Regions from separate parts of the Sinorhizobium sp. 7-81 genome, predicted to be linked through region 2. Evidence: riboswitches for the same ligand, from Rfam matches in the RefSeq annotation. Region 2 holds a riboswitch; each other region holds the start of a gene.
The links. Region 2 has a riboswitch for cobalamin ahead of cobU (bifunctional adenosylcobinamide kinase/adenosylcobinamide-phosphate guanylyltransferase). Riboswitches for the same ligand answer to the same signal wherever they lie in the genome.
Positions count from the first base shown of each region.

Region 1: it holds a riboswitch for cobalamin, as region 2 does, so the genes downstream of both, QN224_RS04040 (aromatic ring-hydroxylating dioxygenase subunit alpha) here and cobU (bifunctional adenosylcobinamide kinase/adenosylcobinamide-phosphate guanylyltransferase) in region 2, are expected to answer to the same signal.
Region 3: it holds a riboswitch for cobalamin, as region 2 does, so the genes downstream of both, bluB (5,6-dimethylbenzimidazole synthase) here and cobU (bifunctional adenosylcobinamide kinase/adenosylcobinamide-phosphate guanylyltransferase) in region 2, are expected to answer to the same signal.

Region 1 is NZ_JASKLT010000001.1:839,723-846,888, reverse strand. It holds gene QN224_RS04040 (aromatic ring-hydroxylating dioxygenase subunit alpha) at 1-1,135, opposite strand, end outside; cobalamin riboswitch at 1,243-1,444, opposite strand; gene QN224_RS04035 (DUF6656 family protein) at 1,752-2,351, shown strand; gene QN224_RS04030 (L-threonylcarbamoyladenylate synthase) at 2,554-3,528, shown strand; gene QN224_RS04025 (FAD-binding oxidoreductase) at 3,557-4,996, shown strand; gene QN224_RS04020 (DUF1217 domain-containing protein) at 5,059-7,166, opposite strand, start outside.
Region 2 is NZ_JASKLT010000007.1:245,529-252,694, forward strand. It holds gene QN224_RS22890 (aspartate/glutamate racemase family protein) at 1-100, opposite strand, end outside; gene QN224_RS22895 (MFS transporter) at 97-1,560, opposite strand; gene QN224_RS22900 (MurR/RpiR family transcriptional regulator) at 1,886-2,728, opposite strand; cobalamin riboswitch at 2,895-3,303, shown strand; gene cobU (bifunctional adenosylcobinamide kinase/adenosylcobinamide-phosphate guanylyltransferase) at 3,437-3,964, shown strand; gene cobW (cobalamin biosynthesis protein CobW) at 3,968-5,032, shown strand; gene cobN (cobaltochelatase subunit CobN) at 5,044-7,166, shown strand, end outside.
Region 3 is NZ_JASKLT010000003.1:483,679-490,844, reverse strand. It holds gene QN224_RS14910 (phytanoyl-CoA dioxygenase family protein) at 1-391, shown strand, start outside; gene QN224_RS14905 (SDR family oxidoreductase) at 467-1,288, shown strand; cobalamin riboswitch at 1,373-1,587, shown strand; gene bluB (5,6-dimethylbenzimidazole synthase) at 1,631-2,317, shown strand; gene QN224_RS14895 (DUF2865 domain-containing protein) at 2,423-3,535, opposite strand; gene QN224_RS14890 (acyl-homoserine-lactone synthase) at 3,816-4,460, opposite strand; gene QN224_RS14885 (LuxR C-terminal-related transcriptional regulator) at 4,616-5,353, opposite strand; gene QN224_RS14880 (NADP-dependent malic enzyme) at 5,525-7,166, opposite strand, start outside.

The DNA.
Region 1 (7,166 bases), on a different contig from region 2:
GGCCAGGCTCATAGGCCGGCGAGCGGATGCCGAAGGCATTTTCTTCGACGATCTGCCGGTCCTGGTCGTTGGTCTCCGTCCAGACATGGGTCAAGTCCTCGATCGTGTAATCGACGCCCTCGACCGCGTCCTTGCTGACCAGCCATTTGGTGGTGACCTGCGTCAATTCCGGCCCCAGCGGCAACACGCGGAAGGTGATCGCGTGATCGCCGAGCACATGGTTCCAGGTCGTCGGGTAGTGGAAGAGCAGCAGCGTGCCGATCCCGCGCGTGTTGACGCCCGCCGAAAGCTGTTTGCGGACTGCGGCCTGACCGGACATGGTGTAGCTCTCGGCGCCGTTGATCAGCGGCATTCTTGTCATACGAAACTGGCCGGTCGGCGCAATCCTGAAGGTGCTCGGAAGGCCCGCCGCCTCGCACTTTTCCCAATGGGCGCCGATCTCCGGGTCGTTCATCGCTCCCTGGACGCCTGTCACCGTCGGGGCTTCGGGGTAGGTGCGGCAAAGCTCCGGATGGTTAGCGGCGCAATGGTAGCACTCGCGGTTGTTCTCCCAGACAAGCTTCCAATTGCCCTTCTCGACGATGGTGCTCTCATAGGCGACCTTGGTTTCGCCGAGACGATGCGGTGCGAGATAGCCTGCGGCCATGTCGCGGAACGGCTGGAAATCCATCGGCTTGTCGGCAAGGCTGATGAAGATGTAGCCGCCCACGGTTTCGCAATGGACTGGTTTCAGGCTGTGCTCAGCCGGGTCGAAGCCTTCGGGCATTTGCCGGGCGAAGAGCAGCTTGCCGTCGAGTTCGTAGGTCCATTGGTGATAGGGACAGACGAGCTTGGCTGAAGAGCCCTTGTGTTGCGTGCAGACGCGCGAACCGCGGTGGCGGCAGGAATTGTGGAGCGCCCGGATCGTTCCCTGCCGGTCACGGACGATGACGATCGGATAGTCACCGACCTGAACGGTGAAGTAGTTGCCGGCTCTCGGAATTTCGCAGTCGTGGCCGATGAAGAGCCAGTCCTTGTACCAGATGTGCTCAAGGTCTTGCCGGTAATAATCCGGGTCGGTGTAGAAGGCCCGGTCGAGGCTATAGCCTTCACGGCGGGTTTTCAGCCGGCGCAGCATATCGTTCTGAACGTCCATGTCCTATCCTCGTTCATCAGTTCGGAGAGGCAGGACAGGAACCAGCACCGATAAAGATACCGGCGCATCAACGGTTCCGATCCGGCTGCCCGCCGCAACCAGTTACGGTCGATATTTCGTCCCAAGGCTGGTTTCCGGGCTCTGGAGCGGCCCCGCGAGGGACCAGCCCGGCGCCTTCCCGGACACACCGTCCAGTGGCCTTTTGCCGTGGCTTTCGCTCCACCACCGTTGCGGGGGCAGCGCCGGGATCTGACCGGCTTCCCAATTCTCCGCCTTCCCTGGAGCGGCACCTTGAGTGTTCCTATCTAAGCGCGCGCAGCAGTTCGGCATCTGCCGATTGACGACATCCGATTCCGGAAAGGCGACACGACATTCTCGTGTTCAATCGCGAAGCAACCATAAAGATTGTTCATTAGAAACAATGTGATAGTAGAAAATTTAAGCAACTGGCGATTTTTTTTGGCAGCGCCATCTCCGGCACGAAGTTGACTGGCCATTTTGCGACATTCGTCCCGTGCGAGCACCATCGACGAATGCGTTGAAAAATTATCTGTTAACCCTGAACGGCTAGCATTCCGCAACGGATCAATTCGCGGACAGGATGGCGCCGACGCCGATGGCAAAACTCAGATACTATGACGCCGCCCCGAGAGCCTCGCTGCCAGCGCCCAGGACCACACCACATGCGGAGTTCCTCCGAACCGGACGAATCGACCGCCGACGGCACTGGGTAGCCGAGCAGCGGCGCTACCTGACGCATGAGGAAGTCGCCGAGCGGACCGGGCGGAAACTGGCGGCGGCCGGCGAGACCACCCACAAGCGGATCAACGCTTTCCATGCATCGATCCAGTTTCCGAAGATGGTCTTCCACCGCACGCTCCCGAACAGTCCGCATCTCGGCTACTGCCACGTGACCGCCGCAAAAACGCACCTTCCCCAGTCGCGCGATCTCCCCTGGGCTTTCTATTTTGCGAACTTCTTTTCCGATCTCGGTGACGAGACGCATTTCTTCGATCGGATACAGACAGGCTATTCGCGGATGTATTTCGCCGTGGCCATCGAGCCTGGCGACGAGGAAGGCCGGATGGTCATCAACCGCGATGTCCGCGGTAACGGCCTGATCTTCCGGACGCAGGACCCGAAGATCGCGCTCAAGAACGTCTTGATGCTGGGCGCGCGGGACGATGCGCTGCGCCAGATCATTCGCAGTCTCTGACGCGCAGCCGGTCCTTGTTTGCATGCATGTCGTTGTCCCAAACCGCTGCGCACTTTTAGGCGACATGCGCTCTTTGTTTTCATGCATGTCGTTGTCTCAAAACCGCTGCGCACTTTTGGGCGACATGCATTGACGAAGAAAATCGTTCTGTTTTCCCCACACCTCCTTTAAGGAAGCGACGGAAAGGGCAAACGGAACTGCCATGGCCGAAATCATCGATACACGCACAGAACCGGACCGGGCGATCGAGATAGCCTGCGCCGTTCTTTCCGGGGGCGAGCCTGTCGCGATCCCGACGGAGACGGTCTATGGCCTTGCAGCGGATGCCAGCAACCCCGATGCGATCAGCCGCATTTACGAGATGAAAGGCCGGCCGCGTTTCAATCCGTTGATTTGCCATGTCTCGGATATGACGATGGCTGAAGCTCACGTCACGTTCGACCCGATCTCGCGTCGTCTTGCCGAGGCCTTCTGGCCTGGCCCGCTGACCCTGATCCTGCCGCAACGGCGCGAGAGCGCCGTCCATGCGCTCGCCTCGGCCGGTCTCGAAACGCTCGGCATCCGCATGCCCGACGGCTTCTCGCGCCAGGTGATCGCCCGCTTCGGACGCCCGCTCGCGGCGCCGAGTGCCAACACTTCGGGGAAGATAAGCCCGACCAGCGCAGCCCACGTGCAGGCCGACCTAGGCTCCAGGCTGAAACTCATCCTTGATGCCGGCCCGGCTGAAATCGGCCTCGAGTCGACGATCATCAAGGTTGAAGACGGGGCACTGCGGCTTCTGAGGCCCGGTGGGCTGGACGCCGCGGCGATAGAGAAACTGACGGGACGCGAGGTCCTGCGGCCCGAAAGCGCCGGCTCGACGATCGAGGCGCCGGGCATGCTTGCTTCACATTATGCGCCGGGCGCAGCCGTGAGGCTGAATGCCGAGGACGTTTGTGCCGGAGAAGCGCTGATCCGCTTCGGAGGCAGACCGCTTCCGGGCGAGAGCGGCGCGACGATCGTGCTGGACCTCAGCCCCGGCGGCAATCTTCGCGAGGCGGCCGCCAACCTTTTCGACTACATGAAGCAAGCGGATGCCAGCGGCGCTCGGACGATAGCCTTCGGTCCTGTGCCGGAAGAAGGTCTCGGGGAGGCGATCATCGATCGCCTGCAGCGGGCAGCAGCCCCCAGAGCTTGAACAACTTGCTGAAAATGAGAGCACGATCATGACGACCCCACTTCTTTCTCCGGAATTGATCGCCTCTTTCATCGACATCGTCGGTAGCGCCAATGCGCTGAGCAGCCCGGCGGAAACCGCACCTTACCTTGTCGAATCGCGCGGGCTCTATCACGGCACAACCCCACTCGTCCTCAGGCCCGGTTCCGTCGAGGAAGTCTCGCGCATCATGCGCCTCGCCAGCCAGACCCGCACGGCCATCGTCCCCCAGGGAGGCAATACCGGACATGTGGCCGGCCAGATCCCGCGCGAAGGCAAGGCCGACATGGTCCTCTCGCTTGAGCGGCTGAACCGCATTCGCGACATCGATCCGGTCGGCAATATCATCGTCGCCGATGCGGGCTGCATCCTGGCGGACATCCAGAAAGCGGCTGACGACCACGGGCGCCTTTTCCCGCTGTCGCTCGGTTCCGAAGGCTCGGCCCGCATCGGCGGCAATCTCTCGACCAATGCCGGCGGTACGGCCGTGCTTGCCTATGGCAACATGCGCCAGCTTTGCCTGGGGCTGGAAGTCGTGCTCCCGACCGGCGAGATCTGGGACGGATTGCGGCGGCTGAAGAAGGACAATACCGGCTACGATCTTCGCGACCTCTTCATCGGCGCCGAAGGAACGCTTGGCGTCATTACCGGCGCCGTGCTGAAGCTGCTCCCAAAGCCGCTTGGCCATCAAGTCGCTTTCGCTGGTCTCGGCAGCGTCGAGGATGCACTTCGTCTTTTTGACCGGGCATCGAGCCTCTGCGGCCCGGCGCTGACGGGCTTCGAGCTGATGCCGAGGATAGGCATTGAGTTCACCACGAGGCACATTCCGGGCGTGCGCGACCCCATGCCGACGGTCCATCCCTGGTATGCCTTGATCGATATCTCGACGTCGGATTCCGCCGAAAGCGCGGAGCGTTTGGTGCAGGGCGTGCTCGAAGCTGGCGTCAACGATGGTCTCGTTGAGAACGCCGTCATCGCGACAAGCGAGGCACAGCGCAAGGCGCTGTGGCATATGCGCGAGAGCATGTCGCCGGCACAGAAACCGGAAGGCGGCTCCATCAAGCACGATGTTTCGGTGCCGGTATCGAGCATCCCCGCCTTCATTGCGGAGGCCGATGCCGCCGTCATGAAAGCCATACCCGGGGCGCGCATATGCTCCTTCGGCCACATGGGCGACGGCAACATCCACTACAACATTTCCCAGCCGGTCGGCGCCGACAAGCAGGCGTTCCTGGACCGTTGGCGCGAAATAAACGCCATCGTCCACGGCATCGTGCTGAGATATCGCGGATCGATTTCGGCCGAGCACGGCATCGGCCAGCTGAAACGTGACGAGCTTGCGGAAATCCGCCCGGCGATCGAGATCGAGCTGATGCAACGGATCAAGCATGCCTTTGACCCAGCAGGCATCATGAATCCCGACAAGGTGCTGCGCTCCAGCTCAACGTGACCGATGCCAAAAGCTGGAGCGGGGCGCGAGCGGGAAACCGCTACACCTTTCGTCGAATTGCTCTAACCGCCCATCCTCAGTTGCGTCAGTTGCATCAGCGTGTCGGCGCTGATGCCGAAGCCGCCGCTGCCCGACAGGACGATGGCGGCGGGCGAGACATCGGTGTTGTTTTCGACGTCATAGAGAGCGGTGAAACGCTGCAGAAGTTTCTCGAGCTTCTCCGGATCATGAAGGTCGGCGATATCCAGCACGCGCTTGATATATTCGGCCTGAACATCGATGTCGCTGCTTGCCATCTCCTGCGGGATGCTGAAGGCGGTTCTGACGACCTGCATCAAGGCGCTGTCAGCAAGAAGGTCGTAAGCCGTGTTGACGTCGGAGGCCATGCGCTTGAAATAGAGCGCCAGGCGGACACCGGCATTGTCCGCGCCGGCATTCTCTTCCAGCGTCTGGTTGAGATAGAGATCCATCGTGGCAATGATGCCGCGCCGGGTCTGGATTTCGCCCGCGGCCCCGCGAGCAAGCTTTCCGTCGATATCGAAATTGAATGAGGCCACGATCTCGCGGTAGCGCGTGTCGCTCTCGGTGTTGATAAAGCTCTCCGGATCGTCGAGATCGGAGGCAAACATTTCCCGGAGATAGCTCGTCTCGACGGTTTCAGGATCGATGCCGGCGGCGACAAGGACGAAATCAACCAGGCGACGGTTGCCGAGAAAATCGTCAAGCGTTTCGATCTTCTCGATCTCGGCACTGTAGTACTTCGCCTCTTCCGTCGCCTTGGCCTTGTCCTCGTCGGTTCCGAAACGGCTCTTTTCGATAACGTAGGCCTTGGACGTGTTGAGGATCTCCGCCTCCGACTGCGCCAGCTTCGGTGCGCCGAGCGTGCCGTCGGGCTCGAAATTGAATGCCTTGGCGAGCTTCACGTAGCGCTCGTCCCTGAGAGAGTTGGCGTAGCTGTCGGGGTCGCCGAGATCGCTGGTCAGGACTTTTCTCAGTTTACGCAAGCTGTCGCCCTCCTCCTCAAGGCCGAAGGCGCGCAGCGCTAGCGTCATCATGCTGGAATCGTTGAGCAGGTTATCGACGCTCGTCAGCGTGTTGACCAGCATCTTGAAGCGTGAAATCAGCGCCTCGTCGGCAGCATCGTCCTTATCGTTGTAATGGACCATGTAACCGTCAGATGTCGTCGCCATTTGCGCCGCCGTTTGCGCGGGATCGCTGCTGGCGAGGGTGCCGTCCGTCTGGAAATTGAAGGCGGCGGCCATCACCTTGTAGGCGGCATTGTGCTCGCCGCCCATCGTGTTGGCGTAGCTGTTGGGGTCGTCGAGATCGCTGGTGAGGATGTTCTCGACCGTCGTCGTCAAAGTGCTCGGCGGCAATCCAAACGCGGTCACCACGTAGTTCAGCAAGCGGGTATTGGATTTCAAGTCGGCAACCGTCGTGATGCTGCCGATCGTCGCCTCGTAATAGCCCTTGTTGAGCAGAGCCTCCGCGGAGGTCACGCGGTCGCTGGCGTTCAGGATGTAGTTCTCGTTGATGGCGCTCTTTTGCGCCGCACTCTGCGCCAGCGTGCTCGTCGGCAGACTCCCGTCGGTCTGGAAATTGAACGCCTTCGCGAAATCCAGCGCCGTGCTGCTGCCGAGCTTGTTAACGTAGCTGTTCGGGTCGTTGACGTCGCTAGTCAGAATCTGTCTCAAATGAGAATAGGAAGTGTATTTGGGATCGAAGTCGAAGGCCTTCATCGCATAGGTCCTCAGGCGCTCGTTGCCCAGGAACTGGTCGACATCTGTCACGGTATCGATCACCGCGTTGTAATAGCTCGTCTCTGCATTGAGCACATTCGACTCGTTGGCGATCGTCTCGCTGTAGAGGCCGATCAGCGCATCGGTCTGGGCGTCGGTCTGCGCAACCGCGGTCGAGGAACCGAAACTGAATGCTTCGGCGAAGTTGCGATACCGCTCGTCCGTCAGGCGATTGGCAAAGCTGTTGTCGTCCTTCAGATCGCTCTCGAGGACCTTGCGCATGAAAGCGACCGCGTAAGTCATGTCCTCGAGACCGTGGGCCTTCATCGCGTAGGAATAAAGACGGTAATCGTCGAGAAATTCGTCGACCGAAGTCACCTTGCCGATATTCGCTTTGTAATACTCGGCCTCGCGCGCGACCAGCGGCTGGA
Region 2 (7,166 bases):
CGGCCAAGCGCCCGGTTGCAGCCTTGCGCGCGATGGAGACCATCATGTCGCTTGTCGCGCGCGAGCTGTTGGGGTTGATCAGAAGGATGTGCGAGGTCACGTTCTCAGTTCCACTCCGACGCGGACCTGCTGCTGGGCAGCCTTGGGCTGCTCCGCTTCGGCCGGTTGCTGAAGGTCTTCCATCGACATGCCGTAGGTTTCCGGACCGAGCTGTATGCAGAAGGCGAAGACCGCATACATCGCCGCCGCGAGAGCGAAGACGCCGACCATGCCGTAGCTGTCGAACAGTGCGCCGGAAATCGTCGGCACGAAGGAGCCGGCCGCCGACCCCGTTGCGAGGATGAGCGCCACGCCGAAGGCGCGGATGCGCGTCGGGTAAAGCTCTGGCGCGTAGATCCAGATCGACGTGTTGAGCAGCAGGACAAAGAACTGGAAGATGGCGCCAAACAGCAGGACGAGGTAGATATTGGTGCCGAGATAGGCGATCGAGATCGCTGCCAGGCAGGCAAACACGGCGCCAAGCGTCAGCACCCTCTTGCGCGGGAAGTAGTAGCCGAAGGTAGAGGCGGCGATGGCGCCGAGCACGCTGCCGCTCTGGATGATCATGCTGTAGAGCAGGCTTCCGGAGAGCGTATATCCCATCGAAACGAAAATGACCGGCATCAGCGTCAGCACGGAGAGCTGGGCGCCGTAGCTCATCAGGATCGCGATCGCCACCGGGATGGTCCGCCCAAGGAACGGAGCCCGGAAGAGTTCCTTCCAGTCGCTTTTCTGCGGAGCTTCGTCCTGGATGTGATCTTTCGTCAGATATTCCTGGACGACCAGATTCCGGGGCCGAAGCGATCCGGAGGCAAGGATGGACAGGACCTTGTTTGCCTCGTCGATCTTGTTTTTCGATGCGAGGAAGCGCGGCGTCTCCGGGACAAAGCGGCGGTAGAAGACGACGAGCAGAGCGGGCAGGGCAAGCGCGGCGAACAGCCAGCGCCAGCTGTTCTCGCCCGGGAAGAGCGTGAAGATCAGCAGACCGAAAGCCGGGGCGAGGAAATTGCCGAAGCCGCCGGCGCCGACATTGACGAGACCCGCCGCCGTGCCGCGGAATTTCGGTGAGCAGAATTCCGACAGCATCGTCACCGCGGTGGAGATCTCACCGCCAACACCGAAGCCGACGATCGCGCGAGCGAAGCAGAGCGTCGCGAAATTCGGCGCGAGCGCGCAGGCGGCCGAACCGATGGTGAAAAGCAGAAGGTTGATCGTCAGCATCACCCGCCGGCCATACCGGTCGCCGAGTATGCCCGACAGCAACCGGCCGAGCGCGGCGCTGCCGAAGGTGATCGTGTTGAGAAAGCCGATATCGGTGCCGGTGAGCCCCCAATGCTCCTTCAGGATGGGGCCGGCGACGCCGATGGTATTCTGTTCGAAGCTGTCGAACAGGCAGCCAATCAGAACGAGAGCGAGGATCTGCTTGTGCGCTCCCGTCACACCGATTTTCGTGAAAGCCGATTCCAGTTGTCGTATAACCGGCGAGCTCCCGCCGGACTGCACCATATTTTCCGCTGCCATGGTTTGTTCCCCTTGTTGGCTAACAACGTGAAAACTTAGTTTCATCAGTCTACACCATGAAACGAGGATTTCATAACGGATTTTGCCCGGTGGAAGGTGATTTGCATTTGCCGAACCGTAACAAAGACATACGGATGCTATGCGCTGCGATCATCTTCCTGGACACCAACGGGAAGGCAGGTTTCATGCCAATATTTGTGAAAATAGGATTTCACGTGGGAGATCAAGCATCTACCACCAGAACTTCGAAATTCTTGCGCGTCAAACTGCCGTTTCTTGTGATTAAATAATGTTCTGCAATTTCAGGCAGGCGCCCAAACGGCGATCAGAGTTCTTCGAGCGCGTCGTTCAGCGCCTCGATGCCACGCAGACGGTTTCGACCGGCGACGCCGGCGATCTCGATGCAGCGGGTCGTGAGCAGATGGCAGAGCGCCATGACCGAGACATGGTTGAAGAGCGGCCCCGGCGCCAACGTCTGACAGCGGAAATGCCACTCGGCCGGGCTGAGAAAAGGCACGCCTTCATCGGTGATATACAGCAGCTTGGCGCCGGATTTCTCCACTTGCGCCAGCAGGCTATCCATCAGCGCGATGCGACGGCGCAAGCCGAAGACGATGACGACGTCCTCGTCCGAGAAGCTGACGAGATGTTCGCCCATCGTTTGTCCGCCACCCGGAATGGCGGCGATGTTCTCGATGACCTGCGTCAATTGCCACTGAAGGTAGGTGGCGAAGGAATGGCTGGCGCGAAAGCCGATGACCCAGACCTTGCGGGCCTTCAGGATTGCTTCCGACGCGGCGTTTATCTGGCTCTCCGCTATAGCGAGGAATGTCGCTTCGAGATTGGCGACGCCTTGCGCCACATGCGCGGCAACAGATTGTTCGCCGGCTGAATCGGTGGCAGTCGCCAGGAAAAGCCGCGATCCGGTTTGCTTGTCCGCGCGCGCGTGCCGGCGTGCCGCCTCGTAGTTCTCATAACCGAGGCGCTGGATGAAGCGCGAGACGGTGGCTTTCGACACATGCGCAAGTGCTGCGAGTTCCTGCGCCGAATAGCTGGCGATCTCACCCGGAAAATCGCAGACGAAGTCGCCCAGGCGCCGCTCCGCCGGATGGAGCTCCGGCAGAACGTCGCGCACGCGGGTGAGAAAGGATCTTTCCTTGGCGTTCATCATTGATTCCATGAAATTCTCGTTTCATGGGAATGTCCGATTTCCACGCGGCCTTGGCAATAGCGACGCGGTGAAACTCGGCTTCCGGTTGTCAGTTATGGTTGCTGGCGTATTTCGGGGCGGCCCATGTCGCAGCCGGTCGATTGACTTTGCGGGTTCCGCTTCATAATTAACGATAAAGGATGGTTCCCTCGCGCCGGAGCGGAGCGGGGAGTAAATGGGAATGTGACGGGGCGGACCCAAACCGGGCGCCCTTATCGCAGCCGACCCCGCGACTGTAGAACGGTCAGGGTTCGCCATCGGGTCTGTCACCTTTTCCTGACGCGCTGCATGGGGCAGTTTCGCGGGATTGGACTTTCAGGCCGGAAAAGCCACTGGCATGGCATCGTGATCAGCCGGGCTGGACGCCTCTTCTTCTACGAATCGTCCGCCTTTCATGATGCTGCATATGCCGGGAAGGCGAGGCGGACCCGTTCGGCTTTTTGGCGGCTTGTGTTCAGCAATCGTTGAACGCACGTCGCTTTGAAGCCGTGACGCCGTGAGCCAGGAGACCTGCCATCCGTCAGGGCATTCCGCCCGCAGGGGGAGACCGTTCCCCGATGCCAGCACGGAGGTTGTCGTGGCTCAAAAATCCCCCTTGCGAACACGCCGTCGGCGTGTTGGCTTTTCTTTTCCGCTGCAAGCCGTCGGCGCGCTGGGGCCGGCGGCATGATCATTCCCCATGCCGGACCGATTCTCGTCCTTGGCGGCGCCCGCTCCGGCAAATCCTCTTTCGCGGAAAAGCTCGTCGAAGCCTCCGGGCTGCCGATGCACTACGTCGCGACCGGACGAGCCTGGGACGACGAGATGCGCGATCGCATCCGCCACCACCAGGACACGCGGCGCGGCAAGGGCTGGACGACCCATGAGGAGCCGGTCGACCTCGTGGGATTGCTTCGCCGCATCGACGATCCGGCGCGCGCAATCCTAGTCGACTGCCTGACGCTCTGGGTCACCAACCTGATGATGGAAGAGTGCGACATGGCGGCGGAATTCGCCGCGCTCGCCGCCTTCCTGCCCGAGGCGCGGGCGCGCCTCGTCTTCGTTTCCAACGAGGTCGGTCTTGGCATCGTTCCGGAAAACCGGATGGCGCGCGATTTCCGCGACCATGCCGGCCGCCTCCACCAGATCGTCGCGGAGAAATCCGCCGAAGTTTACTTTGTCGCGGCCGGACTGCCGCTGAAAATGAAGGGTTGATCCATGACACTCGCTAAGGCCCAGCAGGGCAAGATCCCGGCCACAGTCATCACCGGCTTCCTCGGCGCCGGCAAGACGACGATGATCCGCAATCTGCTGCAGAATGCCGACGGCAAGCGCATCGCGCTGATCATCAACGAGTTCGGCGATCTCGGCGTCGACGGCGATGTCCTGAAAGGTTGCGGTGCGGAGGCCTGCTCCGAGGAAGACATCATCGAGCTCACCAATGGCTGCATCTGCTGCACCGTTGCAGATGATTTCATTCCGACCATGACGAAGCTGCTCGAACGGGAGAACCGGCCCGACCATATCGTCATCGAAACCTCGGGCCTTGCGCTGCCGCAGCCGCTGGTCGCCGCCTTCAACTGGCCGGATATCCGCAGCGAAGTGACAGTCGACGGCGTCGTGACTGTCGTCGATAGCGCCGCGGTTGCCGCCGGCCGCTTTGCGGACGACCACGACAAGGTCGATGCGTTGCGCGTCAACGACGACAGTCTCGACCATGAGAGCCCGCTCGAAGAACTCTTCGAGGACCAGTTGACGGCCGCCGATCTCATCGTTCTCAACAAGACCGACCTTATCGACGCCTCGGGCCTCAAGTCGGTGCGTGACGAGGTGGCTTCCCGCATCAGCCGGAAGCCGACGATGATCGAGGCGAAGAATGGCGAGGTGGCTGCCGCCATCCTGCTCGGCCTTGGCGTCGGCACCGAGGGCGAGATCGCCAACCGCAAGTCCCATCACGAGATGGAACATGAGGCCGGCGAGGAGCACGACCACGACGAATTCGACAGTTTTGTCGTCGAACTCGGCGCGATCGCCGATCCGGCCGCCTTCATCGACCGGCTGAAGGGCGTGATCGCGGAACACGATGTGCTACGCCTCAAGGGCTTCGCCGACGTCCCCGGCAAGCCGATGCGCCTCCTGATCCAGGCGGTCGGCAGCCGCATCGACCAGTATTACGACCGGGCCTGGGCGGCCGGCGAGGCACGCGGCACGCGCCTCGTCGTCATCGGCCTGCACGACATGGACGAGGCTGCCGTCCGCGCGGCGATTTCGGCGCTGGTGTGATCGGATAGAAAATGCATCTGCTGCTCGCCCAGAAAGGCACGATCGCCGATGGCAACGAGGCGATCGATCTCGGGCAAAGCCCGGCCGACATCCTGTTCCTCTCGGCCGCCGACACCGAGCTTGCCTCGATTGCGGCGGCCCACGGACGGCGGACGGGGGCAAGAACGCTGCGCATAGCCAGCCTGATGAACCTGATGCATCCGATGTCAGTCGACACCTATGTCGACCGTACGGCGCGGCATGCGAAGCTCATCGTCGTGCGCCCGCTCGGCGGCGCCAGCTATTTCCGCTACTTGCTCGAGGCGCTGCATGCCGCCGCGGTGATGGGCAAATTCCAGATCGCGGTGCTTCCCGGCGATGACAAGCCGGATCCAGGCCTCGATCCGTTTTCGACGGTGTCGGCGGAGGACCGGGAGCGCCTCTGGGCATACTTCACCGAAGGCGGTGCTGACAATGCCGGCCTTTTTCTCGACTATGCCGAAGCGCTGATTTCCGGCCGCGAGAAGCCGCAGCCGGCGCGGCCGCTCTTGAAGGCGGGCATCTGGTGGCCGGGCGAGGGCGCGGTCGGTGTGGACCGGTGGCGCGTAATTGCTGGCTTGCCGGGAACACCCCCCTCTGTCCTGCCGGACATCTCCCCCACAAGGGGGGAGATTGACCCGCGGGCAGCCCCCGTTTCCCCCTCAAAGGTGACGCCGACTACTGGGTGGCCCTCCAACCCCCTGCCCGTGGAAGTGCAGGCGGTTGCCTCCGTGATCTTCCCCCTTGTGGGGGAGATGCCCGGCAGTGCAGAGGGGGGTATTCCCCACGCCGACGCCGTTTCCAAACCCACTGTCGCCATCTGCTTCTACCGCGCCCTCGTGCAAAGCGGCGAAACCAAGCCCGTCGAAGCCTTGATCGAGGCGCTTGCGGCTGAAGGCATGCGGGCGCTGCCGGTCTTCGTTTCGAGCCTGAAGGATCAGGTGTCGATCGGCACGCTGCAGGCGATCTTCGCTGAATCCGCTCCGGACGTGGTGATGAACGCCACCGGCTTTGCCGTCTCCGCGCCCGGTGCCGATCGTCAGCCGACGGTGCTCGAATCGACCGGCGCGCCAGTCCTGCAGGTGATCTTTTCCGGTTCCTCGCGCGCCGCCTGGGAGGCCTCGGCGCAGGGGCTGATGGCGCGTGATCTCGGCATGAACGTCGCCCTGCCGGAGGTGGACGGCCGCATTCTCTCCCGCGCCGTCTCGTTCAAGGCGGCGTCTGTCTACGACCCGGCCGTGGAAGCGAACATCGTTGGGCACGAACCGCTCTTGGATCGCGTCCGCTTTGCCGCGCGGCTTGCCGCCAATTGGGCGCGGCTGCGCCGGGCAAAGCCCGAGGCACGCCGCATTGCCATCGTCATGGCCAATTACCCGAACCGCGACGGCCGCCTCGGCAACGGCGTCGGCCTCGATACGCCGGCCGGCACCATCGAGGTGCTGAAGGGGATGGCCGCGGAAGGCTATCGCGTCGGCGACCTTCCCGAGGACGGCGATGCGCTGATACGCTTCCTCATGGCTGGGCCGACCAATGCTGCGAGCCGCGATCGCGAAATCCGCGAGGTCATTTCGCTCGATCAATACAAGGATTTCCTCGCCTCCCTTCCGAAGCAGATTCAAGACGAGGTAACGGCACGCTGGGGCGAGCCCGAAGTCGATCCCTTCTTCCTCGACGGCGCCTTCGCGCTACCGCTCGCGCGCTTCGGCGATGTTCTCGTCGGCATCCAGCCGGCACGCGGCTACAACATCGATCCGAAGGAAACCTATCATGCGCCGGACCTCGTGCCGCCGCACGGCTATCTCGCCTTTTATGCTTTCCTGCGACAGGTCGTCAAAGCCGACGCCATCATTCACATGGGCAAGCACGGCAATCTCGAATGGTTGCCGGGCAAGGCGCTGGCGCTTTCGGAGAATTGCTATCCCGAGGCGGTGTTCGGCCCGACGCCGCATCTCTATCCCTTCATCGTCAACGATCCGGGCGAGGGCACGCAGGCCAAGCGCCGCACCAGCGCCGTCATTATCGACCATCTGACGCCGCCTTTGACGAGGGCGGAATCCTACGGACCGCTCAAGGATCTGGAGGCGTTGGTCGACGAGTATTACGAGGCGGCCGGTGG
Region 3 (7,166 bases), on a different contig from region 2:
CGATGCGGTGTTCTTCAACCCGGCGCTCTTCCATGCCGCCGGCACCAACCGCTCGGCCGACATCAAGCGTGTAGCAAATCTCCTCCAGGTCTCCTCCGCCTTCGGACGCGCGATGGAAACAGTTGATCGCGAGCGAATGTGCGGCGTGCTCTATCCCGCCCTGAAGGCTCTCGCGGCCGATGGAAAGCTTTCAGTCGCCGAGATCGCCAATGCGATTGCCTCCTGCGCCGAAGGTTATTCGTTCCCGACCAATCTCGATCGCGACCCACCGCTCGGCGGCCTGGCGCCGAAGACGCAGGCGCAGCTGATGCATGAAGCTCTCGCGGCTGGTTGGGACACCGGGACCTTCGTGGAGGTACTCGCCGCGCAGACAACGAAGAAAAAAAGCTGAGGAAGGCCCGAGAGTTAAGGCTTCGGCCGCTGCGGGTGGAGCCTGAAACTGCAAATCTATCCCAAGGAGGATTTCATGAGCACGGAATATGGTCGTCTCGATGGCAAGATCGCCATCGTTACCGGTGGCACGCAAGGGCTCGGCGCGACGATCGCCGCGCTCTTTGCCGAACGGGGCGCGACCGGTATCGTCATCTGCGGGCGCAATGCCGCGAAAGGCGAGGCGAAAGCGGCCGAAATCAGCAAGGCGACCGGTACCAAGGTGGTCTATGTCCCGGCCGATCTTGAACTTGTGGAGGATGCCCGTCAGGTGGTCGCCACTTGCGACCGGGAGTTCGGCCGTGTGGATGCACTGGTGAACGCCGCCGCGATCACCGATCGCGGCACGATCCTCGACACGACGCCGGAACTCTTTGACCGCATGTTCGCAATCAATGTGCGCGCGCCCTTCTTCCTGATGCAGGAAACCGTGAAGGTGATGCGGCGCGAGAAGATCGAGGGCACCATCGTCAATATCGGCTCGATGTCGGCCAAGGCGGGCCAGCCCTTCATCGCCGCCTATTGCGCGTCGAAAGGCGCCCTGGAGACGCTGACCAAGAACACGGCTTACGCGCTTCTCCGCAACCGCATTCGCGTCAACGGGCTCAACATTGGCTGGATGGCGTCGGAGGGGGAGGATCGCATCCAGCGCGAATATCATGACGCACCGGCGGACTGGCTGGAGAAGGCTGCGGCGAACCAGCCTTTCGGCAGGCTTGTCGATCCGGCCGAGGTCGCGCGCGCCTGCGCCTATCTCTCCTCGGCGGAATCAGGCCTCATGACCGGTTCGGTGATCTGCTTCGACCAATCGATCTGGGGTGCCTATGACGGCTCGCCGCATCCGTCGGCGCCGCTCTGATCACCATGCCGCTCTGCGTTTTGCCAAGCGAAGGCGTCGCACAGGCGAGGTGTTTCGCTCGTCTTGCCTTTCGTCGGCGGCTGTGTCCATATGCGGCCGTCAGGTGCCCGCCGCGGCGGGAGAATCGGGAAGCCGGTGCAAGTCCGGAACGTGCCCAACGCTGTGATGGGGACGGTCACGCCAAAAATAAGGTTCTGTTTTGTTGCAGGGCTTTGCCACTGAATCTTGAAGCGATTTGGGAAGGCGGTGCGGCTGGATGATCCAAAGTCAGAAGACCGGCCTGGCGAGATAGACCGGCCCCGCGCGGACGGCGGGAGGTTGTGCATTGTTGGGGATCAAACGATGCGACCTGACCCGATTGGCTGCCTTGCGGCGGCCGGAGCCTTTTCGCCGGACGAACGTGCCGCCGTCTATCGCGCCATCGAAACACGCCGCGACGTGCGGGACGAGTTCCTTCCCGATCCGCTGCCCGACGAACTCATTGCCCGACTGCTTGGTGCCGCCCACAGCGCGCCTTCGGTTGGCTTCATGCAGCCCTGGAACTTCGTGCTCGTCCGTCAGGAGGAGACGCGCGAGAGGGTCTGGAAGGCCTTCGAGCGCGCCAATGAGGAAGCAGCGCTTATGTTCTCCGGCGAGGCGCAGACGAAATACCGCTCGCTGAAACTCGAAGGTATTCGCAAGGCGCCGCTCAGCATCTGCGTCACCTGCGATCGCACACGCGGTGGAGCGGTCGTGCTTGGACGAACGCACAATTCGCAGATGGACGTCTATTCGACCGTCTGTGCGGTCCAGAACCTCTGGCTCGCCGCACGTGCGGAAGGTGTCGGCGTCGGTTGGGTCAGCATCTTCCACGAGCGGGAGATCAAGGCGATTCTCGGCATACCCGAGCATATCGAAATCGTCGCCTGGCTTTGTCTTGGCTTCGTTGATCGGCTCTATCAGCAGCCGGAACTCGCGGTAAAAGGATGGCGTCAGCGCCTGCCGCTCGAGGATTTGGTCTTCGAGGAAGGGTGGGGCATTCAAGGATGAAATCGCGCTTGGATTTAACGGGATAGACGCGATACCTGCACCGTTGTGGGAGTAGACAATGCGGTGTCGGCGGGCGCTCGACCACTGGATCTGCGGCAGAACGATTCAATTGCCCTGGACCGGCTGGTAGCCCGGACCGAGCGGGTTCTTGAGATCGATAGCGCTTTCCTCCTGCGGCAGGAATGCCGGGCCTACGACACGGACCTTCCTGTTCTTCGGATCGTAGGGCCGCTCCTGCACGGGTTTGGCTTGCGCCGAACCCGCGGCCGGCTTCCGGTCGCCGTTGATCGTGATGACCGACGGTTCGCTGCCCGTCGTCGTCTTGCCGAGATCCGTAGCCGGACCTTTCGGGATCCGGCAGCCGCAGACCCCCGGTGCACCGACGCCACGCGCGCGGTAGGCAAATGCGGTCGGCAACTCGGTATAGGGCCTGCCGGTCGAGGCCGAGACCATCTGGTCACTCTCTTCCGTCGCGAGGGCGTGGTAGTAGAGTTCCGTCTCCGCACCGGGGCAGCGTGCCTGGCAAAGTTCGGCATCGCGCGCAAAATCTGCCGGCGTTGCATTTGAAGAGATCGGGAAAAAGGCACCGTCGCAGGTCCGCACGCACATGGTCCTGAGACTGCCGGCCGGCTCTTCGCTGAGCAACGGAAAGTCCTGCATTCCGGCATCGTCATTCAGCAGCGGGTAATCTTCACTGTCAGGTGGGAGATCCCGGAGGATGTTGCGGGGGAGATCGGTGTCGGCGCTGGCGAATTCGTCCTGCCCTTCGACCGGATCCGCGCCCGCCTCATCCTGGCAGCCGTTCAACTCCAGTGCCGCGAGAATACGCCGGCGCGTGTCGCCCGTGTCGCCCGATATCAGCGAGCGGCGGTGCGCCTTGAGCCTTTGAAGATTATCCTCCATGCGGGCGATCGTCTCATCGAGCGCGGCACATGCCTCGTCATTGTCGCCCCCGATCACGACGACACTGCCGGTGTTGCACTCCATGCGACGGCGCTCATTTTTTGCCCGACGGAGCTCGATGTTCTGGCGGGAGACGGCGCCGGTGAAATCGCGCAGGTTGGCTGTCGGGGTAACGATTGTCGAAAGATCGGTCAGTCGTGCGTTCAGGCGTTCACAAACGGTCGAGGCCGCCGCGCCGTCAGCCATCGCCAGCAGCGCCGGGAACAGGACCACCGCCATGCGTTTTAAGTTCCGGGACACGACACTCCGGGACACTGGCTCTCGTCTCTTTCTGCAATCCGGCGCGATCCTTTTCAAGGACGTCGGAAACTCCTGTTTTTCCCCATCATAAAGGGCTGCCGTGACAGTGCAACGTCAAGGCGGAGTCTGCGTTAATGACAACCGCAGCAAAGAGAAGAGGTCCGGACCCCGGAGCGGCCCGGCTACTGCATGTGTCCTTAGATCGTCGCCGACCTAAGGACGAAAACATGCAGCAATTCAAAGTACCACGACATATTTTTGCGCGTCTGATACGACGCGCGGCGCCGTAGGTTCGTCAGGCGGCCCGTGCGGTTTCGAGCGACATCGGGCGCTCAAGCACGGTTCCGTCGATCGCGGCCACATGCTTCATGGTATCGAGCAGTTCCCGCGTCACTTCCCACGCCACGGCCACGGCATAGACGGAGCCGATCCGGTGCGGCTCGGCAATGCGTTCTCCCGGGCACCCCATGCGCCGGAACATCCTTTCCAGGAAGACATCGGTGACCGTGACGATGTGGCTGATGCCGGAGGCAAGACCGAGTTCGCCGACGCCGCACATGAGTTCTGCGGCGGCGACCGTCACCTGGTTCGACGAGCGGTCCTGCGAAATATCCGGATCGATGCAGAAGCGGCTCGATTCCCAGACGGAGGCACTGCGGATTTCAGGATTGTCGCCGAGCAGGATCGGAAATGTATCATCCAGCATATTCGGCCCAAGCGTCGGCAGCAGCCGCAGCGATCCGCGCAATTTTCCGGTTTCCGGTGAATACGACATTACATAGAGAGGGTTCGCCTTGTCGTAGTGGTCGATTTCCCACTCGCCGTCGGTCTTCACGTCCCATTTGAGGAAGTCATGGAACACGCGCTTGCGCAGCCGGAACATTTCGTCGATGGCCCGCGGGTGCTGTCCGCGAGCGTTGCCGTTCAGAATCCTGATCATCTTTCGCTCCATCGTTTTTGCGCGATGGGCAGATGCTGTCAGGCTCAAGTGACACATGTAACTGTCTATAGTGACAGTTTAAAAGCGCATTTTTTCCCACTAAATTTGCGGGGGTTTGTTCCGAGGTCTGACGGGTAACCGTGTGACCGAACCCGTCAGATGGTGGGGATCAGCGCGTGGCGAACCGCCTGAGCCACGGCCTGTGTATTGGAGACGACGTTCAATTTGCGGCGCGCATTGGTCATGAAGAAGCGGACTGTACGCTCGGAAATGCCGAGGATCGTGGCGATTTCCCAGTAACTCTTGCCGGCAGCCGACCAGGTCAGCACTTCGGTCTCGCGGCCTGTCAGACGCATGTCGCGCTCATCGATTGCGCCTGCCATGGCGGCATGTTCCAGCATCGAAGCATGGAAGAGGTTGGCGGCCAACTGGAAATCGCGCAAATGGCAGCGCCGGTAGGCGGACCATTCCGCCGGCGACATATTGGCGTTGATGGCGAGGAGCGCCATGCGTCCTGCGGGTGACGGTAGCGGCAGCGCGACGCCTTCGGTCGAAAGCCCGATTTCCTCGGCGGCGTGAAAGAGCGGTTCGCATTCGGGAAAGCGCCGCCGCGCGGTCGTCCATTCGACAGGTCTTACGCCGCCAAGCGCAAGCCGCAGGATGGGGTCGATCCGGTAGAGGCCCTTCGAGAGATAGATCTCAGCGGCATAGGCGCCGAAGGTGTGGTGCAGTCGGCAGACCTTCAGGCCATCGGCAAGCGGCTCCGCTTCAAGGTACAACAGATGCGCGATCTTGAAGGTCCGGCGCATCAACGCAAAGAATTGCTCCGGTTCGGCGCAGCCCCCGTACTCCACGATGTCCAGTAGATCGAGGACAGCCTGTTGATCAGTCATGCCGCAACACCGAATCTTGTCCTGCAACAAGCATGGTAAGGGGGGCATGCTTTGTCTAGTGTAATATTTCGCAAACGCTGCAACTGCTACCCCCTCCTCAATCCAAGGTTGAATTTCGACTGGAGTAAACGCCGGACCGCCCGGTTGGCGGCCCGGCGGAGTGTCTGTCCGCTATACCGGATGGCTTGCCTCCACGACCGCAAGTGCGGCCATGTTGACCACGCCGCGCGATGTGACGGACGGCGAAAGAATGTGTGCCGGCAGCGCCGAGCCGAGCAGGATTGGCCCGACATGCAGGCTGTCCGTCATGGTCTTGACCACGCCGAGCGTAATGTTGGCTGCGTCCAGATTCGGGAAGACGAGCAGATTGGCTTCGCCGTTCAGCGTGCTGTCCGGCATCACGCGCTGGCGGAGGATCTCGGAGATCGCCGAGTCGCCGTGCATCTCGCCGTCGACTTCGAGGTCGGGTGCGAGTTCGCGCACGAGATGCAACGCCTCACGCATTTTCGAGGCGCTTTCGGAATCGCGCGAACCGAAGTTCGAATGTGACACGAGCGCTGCGCGCGGCGTGATGCCGAAGCGGCGGATTTCTCCGGCCGCCATGGCCGTCGTCTGCGCGATCTGTTCGGCGCTCGGGTTGTAGCTCACATAGGTATCGGTGAAGAAGGTTGCACCGCGCTGCGAGATAAGCAGGCTCAACGCCGAGAAATCGAGAACCCCGGACCGCTTGCCGATGATCTGCGAAACGTCGCGCAGGTGCTTGCTGTAGCGTCCTTCGACGCCGCAGATCAGTGCATCCGCTTCGCCGCGCTTGACCGCAAGGGCGCCGATCACAGTCGTGTTCGTGCGCACGATCGTGCGGGCCGCTTCCGGGATCACGCCGCGGCGGCCTACGAGGGCGAAATAGTCGTCGACATAGTCGCGATAGCGCGGGTCTCCCTCGGGATTGACCACCTCGAAATCGACATCCGGACGGATTCGCAGGCCGTAGCGCCGAAGACGCGTCTCGATGATCTGCGGACGGCCGATCAGGATCGGCTTGGCGGTGCCTTCCTCAAGCAGGACCTGGGCGGCACGCAGCACCCGTTCATCCTCACCCTCCGCGAAGATGACGCGGTTCTTCGTAGCGTTCTTGGCCGCCGCGAAGACCGGCTTCATGATGAATCCGGAGCGGAAGACGAAGCGGTTCAGCTTGTCGAGATAGGCGTCGAAATCCTGGATGGGGCGGCTCGCGACACCGCTTTCGGCCGCCGCCTTCGCAACAGCCGGAGCGATGCGCAGGATCAGCCGCTGATCGAACGGCGAGGGGATGAGGTAGTCGGGTCCGAAGATCGGCGTTTCGCCCGTATAGGCCCGCGCGGCGACGTCGGAAGGCTCCTCGCGCGCCAGTCCGGCGATTGCCCGAACGGCCGCCATCTTCATCTCTTCATTGATCGTGCGCGCACCGCAATCGAGCGCGCCGCGGAAGATGTGCGGAAAGCAGAGAACGTTGTTGACCTGGTTCGGGAAGTCCGACCGGCCGGTGCAGATCATCGCGTCCGGGCGTGCCGCGCGCGCAACTTCCGGCATGATCTCGGGCGTCGGGTTGGCAAGCGCCATGATCAGCGGCTTCTCGGCCATCTGGGCGAGCAGTTCGGGCTTGAGGACGCCGGCCGCCGAAAGACCGAGGAAGACGTCGGCCCCACCGATGCTGTCGGCGAGCACGCGGTTGTCGCTCTCCTGTGCGTAGACGGCCTTCCACTCGTCCATCAGCGCCTCGCGACCCTTGTAGACAAGGCCCTCGATGTCGTGGACCCAGATATTCTCCCGCTTG